2 regions of the Arthrobacter methylotrophus genome follow, and region 1 is predicted to be linked to the other one. Evidence: riboswitches for the same ligand, from Rfam matches in the RefSeq annotation. Region 1 holds a riboswitch; the other holds the start of a gene.
The links. A riboswitch is a leader RNA that binds a small molecule or an ion and turns the genes downstream of it on or off. The one in region 1 is predicted to bind glycine.

Region 1 (3,399 bases):
CAACAACCGATCCGCCGGCGGTCGCTTCCACGGCGTCCGGTGGCTTGGGACCACCCGCGCAGACATTCCGATCAGCAACGCCAACACCGCAGTCAAAACGGCAGCCAGCATCCCTTCCCAGAGGGGCGGCTGCTGGGGCACGGAGGCGATCGCAGCAAAAGCGAAAATGTGGAAGAGGGAACCTGCCGGTCGAAGCCGCCACAGCGCAGTCGTCACGGAGCAAAGCGCAGCAACCAACGTGGTGCCGATCGTGAGGATCCACACGTACGCGTCGGAGCCCTGCGCAGCCCTGGCCGTCAAAGTAGCGAGCAGGATGATGCCCAGCAGCAACGAACCTGCCCGGAGTTGGCTTCGAAAACGGTGGCTGTGGGGCTCGTTGCGGCCATAAATATTGGTGAACGCAGCAAAACTGGCGAAAACCACAAGGTCCAGCCGTCCGAACAACACGAGGATGATCAACGGCAGGAAGACGCCCACGGCACAGCGCACAGCCGGGTAATGGTCCTTGTTGCCGGGACCGATCCTGAACATCTCTGCCAAGGCGTTCACGTCGCGGCTTGCCTCTCATCGCAGGGTCAAGAAGTACGACGGCGGCGCTGGCGTCCGTTTCGAATCTTACGCTCCGGGCGCCGGGCTTCTCCATCAGCTAAGGTTCGCGACGCCCGGGTAGAGCGGGTGCGCGGCGGCGAGGGCCTCCACGCGGTGACGCAGGCCGGAAAAGGTCGGCGTCGGCGTCGGCGATCAGTGCCTGGGCAATGATGTCCGCAACCTCGCGGAACGCCGCTTCGCCGAAGCCGCGCGTGGCCAGTGCCGGGGTGCCGATCCGCAGACCGGACGTGACCATGGGCGGGCGCGGGTCGAACGGAACCGCGTCGCGGTCCTTCGCAGTCACGTCGGCCAGGATCCGGGCACCGGCCAGAACACGCTCCTGGCGTTCCTTGAACTCGGCCCGGCGTCGTCCTTGGAAACGCCCACCAGGCGGCCCGGCATCGAGCGTTCAAGGCCCTTCTGGACGGCGATGTAGGCCGCGTGCGGGCCGCCGAAGAACAGCGGAACGCCGAAGCGCTGCGTGGAGCCGACGGCGATGTCGGCGCCCTGCTCGCCTGGAGGCATGATCAAGGTCGGCGCCAAAATCAAGGTCGGCGCCAAAAGATCAGCGGCAACCGTGACCAAAGCGCCGCGTTCATTCGCGGCGGCGATCACGGCAGAGTGATCGAACACCCGGCCCGAAGCAGTCGGCGTCAAGGACGGTCTTACCATCATGAGCGGACTTGTTCTTGTTCGCCCTGCGCATCATCAACACCGCTTCGGCCACGGCGGTCGCTTCGTCCAGCAAGGAGGCGTTGGCCAAAAGCGGTGAGGGTTGATTGAACAGTCACGAGGAACTCCAAGATAGGACCGGCCACAGTGGCACGGCTTGGATTGGGTTCCTCCCCGCACTGTCTTGGACCTGAGAGATTCCGCAGAACACATTGTCACCTTGTGTTGCGCTTGCACCGTCGGTGAGCCAGGCCGGAGCCTTGCTGCTTTCCAGAGGGTGATTCGGCTCACACCATACACACAAGGTCAGAGTCGGGGCAACATCTGGTTCGAAAACGGCACTCAGCGGGCACCTAGGTGACGAAACAAAGGCGGAATTGACATTTCTTGGTGAGCTATCCCACACTGAATCGGTGGCCACCCGGAAGGGCCGATCCTCCACATCCGCGATTCTCTTCACCCAACTGAATACTGCTTATGATCTGCGGCGGGAGAGCCCTGCCGGTACATTCAGTAGGCGCCGTAGGAGCAAATCCTCCCCAGGAAACTCTCAGGCCCATGTACCGCCGCGGCGAGGCAACTCTGGAAAGCAGCCCGGCAACCGGGCTCACCGACGGGGCAAGCGGAACCATGCGAAAGCACGGCGCTGCGGAATCTCTCAGGTCCAAGACAGTGCGGGGAGGAACCCCGAATCATCGTGGCGCCTTTGGTGTCACTTGAACGATGGAGTTCCTCTTGACGATTCATCACCCGCCCGCCAAAGCCGTCGAAACACCACATCTTGACCGCCAGCTCAGCAACCGGCACATCCAGCTGATTGCTATCGGCGGGGCGATCGGCACTGGTCTGTTCATGGGTTCGGGCAAGACCATTTCCGCGGCCGGCCCCTCGGTCATCTTCGTCTACATGATCATCGGCTTCATGCTGTTCTTCGTCATGCGCGCCATGGGCGAACTGCTGCTGTCCAACTTGCACTACAAGTCCTTCAGCGATTTTGCCGCGGACCTCCTGGGTCCGTGGGCAGGTTTCTTCACTGGCTGGACCTACTGGTTTTGCTGGGTGATCACCGGCATCGCGGATGTCATTGCCATCGCCGGTTACTCAAAGGAACTCTGGCCGGGCCTCCCGCTATGGGTTCCTGGCCTGGCGACCATCGCCATCCTGTTGCTCCTGAACCTGACCACGGTAAAGGCGTTCGGCGAGACCGAATTCTGGTTCGCACTCATCAAGATCATCGCGATCGCCGCCCTGATCGTGGTTGGCCTGTTCATGATCTTCAGCGGGTTCCGGTCCGGCGCCGGACCGGCAAGCTTCAGCAACTTATGGAGCCACGGGGGCTTCTTCCCGAACGAGTTCATGGGTTTCGTGGCCGGCTTCCAGATCGCAGTCTTCGCGTTCGTCGGCATTGAGCTGGTAGGCACCACCGCCGCAGAAGCGAAGGACCCGGAGAAGAACCTGCCCAGAGCGATCAACTCCATCCCGGTGCGCGTGCTCCTCTTCTACGTGGGCGCCCTCATCATCCTGATGTCCGTCACTCCTTGGACCCAGTTCGCCGCCGGCCACAGCCCGTTCATCGCTATGTTCTCCCTTGCTGGACTGGGTGCCGCCGCCACCGTGGTGAACCTCGTGGTGCTCAGCTCGGCCATGTCATCGGCCAACTCCGGCATCTACTCCACGTCCCGCATGGTCTACGGCCTGGCCCAGGAGGGTGACGCGCCCGCCGTGTTCAGCGGCCTTTCCCGCCGAAAGGTCCCCCGCAACGCCTTGTTCCTGTCCTGCGTTCTGCTGCTGTCCGGCGTCGTTCTGATGTACGCCGGACAGGACATCGGCAAGGCGTTCGACATGGTGACCACCGTGTCGGCCGTCTGCTTCGTCTTCGTGTGGTCGATCATCATGGCCAGCTACCTCGCCTACCGCCGTCGTCGCCCGCATTTGCACGATACCTCGAAGTTCAAGATGCCCGGTGGCATCGTGATGGTCTGGGTAGTGTTCGCGTTCTTCGGCTTTGTCCTGTGGACCCTGACAACGCAGCCCGATACCCTCGTGGCGCTCTTGGCGACCCCGGCATGGTTCATCATGCTCGGCGTCGCATGGTTCTTCCTACGGCGCCGTAGCACCCATTTGGCCCGGTACGCAAGA
Region 2 (3,399 bases), 270 kb from region 1:
AGGAGGACCGGTCCGCGGCGCGCCGTGACCCGGGTGGGCTCCGCGGCGGGAAGATCGTCAATCTCGGCGTCGACGAGGATCTCGGCGACGCCGAAGTGCTGGCTGGTGTTCTTGGGGGCGCTTGAAGCAGGGGTCACTACCCCATTCTGGCAGTTTGTCCACATACGCAGGTTCCGCCCGCCGGCCCTTCTCCCGGCGACGGTATTCTGGAGTGGATGAGTGAAACCCAGATTCCCCGAAACTTCCCACGAAACACCGCAGTCCTCGCGCCCTGTGACCCTGGCACCCAAGCCTCCTTCGGCACCTATGGCGGCCGGCCGGTCAGTTTTGTGCGCCGCGGGACGCGCCTTCAGGGCCGCCGCCAGGCCGCGTGGGAAGAGCACTCGGACCGCTGGGCCGTCCAGGTTCCACGGCATGTCGCCAACACCTCGGTGCACCCGGATTACGTGTTCGACGCCGAAGCGGAGTTCGGGCGCGAGGCGCCGCTGATCGTCGAAATCGGCTCGGGACTTGGCGACGCCGTGTGCCATGCAGCAGAGGAAAACCCGGACAAGGATTTCCTCGCCGTGGAGGTCTACACGCCCGGACTAGCCAACACCATGATCAAGATCAACAGCCGTGGCCTCAGCAACGTGAGGGTGGTCGAAGCCAACGCCCCGGAGGTCCTGGCCACCATGCTCCCGGCGGCTCGGTCAGCGAGCTGTGGGTCTTTTTCCCGGACCCGTGGCACAAGTCGCGGCACCACAAACGCCGCCTCATCCAACCGGCGTTCGCCGAACTCGCGGCACGGTCCCTCAAAAAGGGTGGCCTGTGGCGGATCGCCACCGACTGGTCCAACTACGCCGTTCACGTCCGCGAAGTCCTCGCCGGCTCCACTGAGTTTGAGAACCTGCACGACGGCGAGCGGACCGGCGCGGAAAGCCCCTTACCCAGGTCTGGGAATCCGGCGTCGAATCCATGGTGGGAGGGGCCCCCGTCAAGGAAGGCCGCGCACCGGTCAGCACCGAACATACGGGCCCCAATGAGGGTGTGGATCACGTGGGTGGGTGGGCTCCGCGTTTCGATGGCCGGATCCGCACCAGCTTCGAAAACAAGGCCCACGAGGCCGGACGCATGATCTTCGACCTCAGCTACCGCAAGATCTAGTCACAACACGATGCGGGCTAGTCGCGAGCACGCAGTCTGGTCACCTCGGTCCCCCTCATTGCGTGCCGTCCGGGCACCGGATACCATGTGAGACGTGTCACCGAAGGGTGGCACGTGCTTATGATCTGCGGCGGGAGAGTCCTGCCGGTACGTTCAGCAGGCGCCGTAGGAGCAAATCCTCCCAGGAATCTCTCAGGCCCACGTACCGCCGCGGCAAGGCAACTCTGGAAAGCAGGCCGGGCAACCGGACTCACCGACGGTGCAAGCGGGCGGCTGCGAAAGCAGCGGACGCGGAATCTCTCAGGTCCAAGACAGAGCGGGGAGGGACCGAATCATCGTGGTGCGTCCGCGCCACCTGAATTATGGAGTTCCTCATGACCCTGGCACCTGAAGGCCGTAAGCTGCTGCGCGTTGAACAGCGCAATAAAGCCGTCCCGGTCGAACGCAAGCCCGAATGGATCAAGGCCAAGGTCCAGATGGGCCCGGAATTCGTGGGCCTGAAGAACCTCGTGAAAAAGGAAGGCCTGCACACCGTCTGCGAGGAAGCCGGCTGCCCTAACATCTTCGAATGCTGGGAAGACAAGGAAGCGACCTTCCTGATCGGCGGCTCCGAATGCACCCGCCGCTGCGACTTCTGCCAGATCGACACCGGCAAACCTCACCGGTGGACATGTTCGAACCCACCAAGGTCGCCCGCTCCGTCCAGTCCATGGCCCTGCGCTACGCCACCGTGACCGGCGTGGCCCGCGACGACCTCGCCGACGAAGGCGTCTGGCTCTACGCCGAAACCGTCCGCAAGATCCACGAACTGAACCCCGGCACCGGCGTCGAACTGCTCATTCCGGACTTCTCCGGCAAACCCGAACACATCAACGCGATCTGCGACTCGAACCGGAAGTCTTCGCGCACAACGTCGAAACCGTGCCCCGGATCTTCAAACGCATCCGCCCCGCGTTCCGCTACGACCGCTCCCTGGACGTCATCACCCAGGGCCGGGCCCGCGGCATGGTCACCAAATCCAACCTGATCCTGGGCATGGGCGAAACCCGCGAAGAAATCTCCGAAGCCCTGGCAGACCTGCACGCCGCGGGCTGCGACCTGATCACCATCACCCAATACCTGCGCCCCTCCGAACGGCACCTGCCCGTGGACCGCTGGGTCAAACCCCAGGAATTCGTCGACCTCGCCACCGAAGCCGAGGAAATCGGCTTCCTCGGCGTCATGTCCGGCCCCCTGGTCCGCTCCTCCTACCGCGCCGGCCGCCTCTGGGCCACCGCGATGCGCAAGAAAGGCCGCGAGATCCCGGTGCACTTAGAGCACATTGCCCACATCGCCGAAGGCATCCAGGACTCCGGCACCACCCGCCAGGAAGCCCGCACCCTCCTCGCACACCATGCGACGGCCTGATCCGTAAGGACCCCAGCATGTTCCCCACGCGGATTGAAATCATTCCCTCAGACGGAATCGTCGAGAAAGTCCAGGCCGAGGTGCCGCTTTCCACAACGCTCACCATTACGTGCTTGCCCCATCACGGGATCGCACAGACCATGGCGACAGCGGTCCGGCTCGGTTTGCTCGGCTACAACGTGATTCCGCACCTCGCGGCACGGCGGCTGGTGGACCGGGCTCAGCTTTCAGGCATCCTCCGGGACTGCGAGGCTGCCGGGATCACTGAGGTCTTTGCCATCGGCGGAGACGGACAGCAAGGCGCCGGCCCTTATGCGTCCTCCCTCCCCCTGTTGGAGGACATCGCGGAACATTCCGGCGGTAGGATCACGGCGGGCATTGCCGGCTACCCGGAGGGCCACCCTTCAGTGAGCGGGCTGGACCTGCTGGATGCCTTGTTGACCAAACAACACTTGGCCACCCACGTGGTCACGCAGATGTGCTTTTCCGCCCCGAAAATCCTCGACTACGCAGCACTCTTGCGTCGCGAGGGCGTGAAACTGCCGGTGTGGGCAGGGGTGCCCGGAGCCGTTCCGCGGACCAAACTGCTGGCCCTGGCAACCCAGATCGGCGTTGGGACCTCCCTGAAGTTCCTCAGCAGCAAAGGAACTCTTGCCCGCAAGCTGCTGAGCGGGGACAGGTACTCACCGGGAAGCCTGGTTTCCGAGCTCATGGCGCAGCCTGAAGGTATCTCGGGAATCCATCTCTATAGCTTCAACCGACTGGACATGCCCGCCTGGGAGCGAAGCGATCTGCCCGATCCGGCTGCCAGCGGAGCAGCACCCTCGTAGCCGGCTGGGAGCCGCC

Region 2: another riboswitch for glycine. It lies ahead of lipA (lipoyl synthase); the one in region 1 lies ahead of ABD884_RS23870 (glycine dehydrogenase (aminomethyl-transferring)).

Annotation. Positions count from the first base shown of each region.
Region 1 covers NZ_BAABED010000001.1:4,635,095-4,638,493, reverse strand. The annotation lists gene ABD884_RS23880 (FUSC family protein) at 1-549, opposite strand, end outside; partial or broken gene ABD884_RS23875 (serine hydroxymethyltransferase) at 643-946, opposite strand; partial or broken gene ABD884_RS23870 (glycine dehydrogenase (aminomethyl-transferring)) at 949-1,351, opposite strand; glycine riboswitch at 1,430-1,544, opposite strand; glycine riboswitch at 1,739-1,836, shown strand; gene ABD884_RS23865 (hypothetical protein) at 1,819-1,980, shown strand; gene cycA (D-serine/D-alanine/glycine transporter) at 1,984-3,399, shown strand, end outside.
Region 2 covers NZ_BAABED010000001.1:4,905,980-4,909,378, reverse strand. The annotation lists partial or broken gene ABD884_RS25225 (MFS transporter) at 1-137, opposite strand, end outside; partial or broken gene trmB (tRNA (guanosine(46)-N7)-methyltransferase TrmB) at 216-1,146, shown strand; glycine riboswitch at 1,268-1,364, shown strand; glycine riboswitch at 1,366-1,471, shown strand; partial or broken gene lipA (lipoyl synthase) at 1,521-2,553, shown strand; gene ABD884_RS25210 (methylenetetrahydrofolate reductase) at 2,571-3,383, shown strand.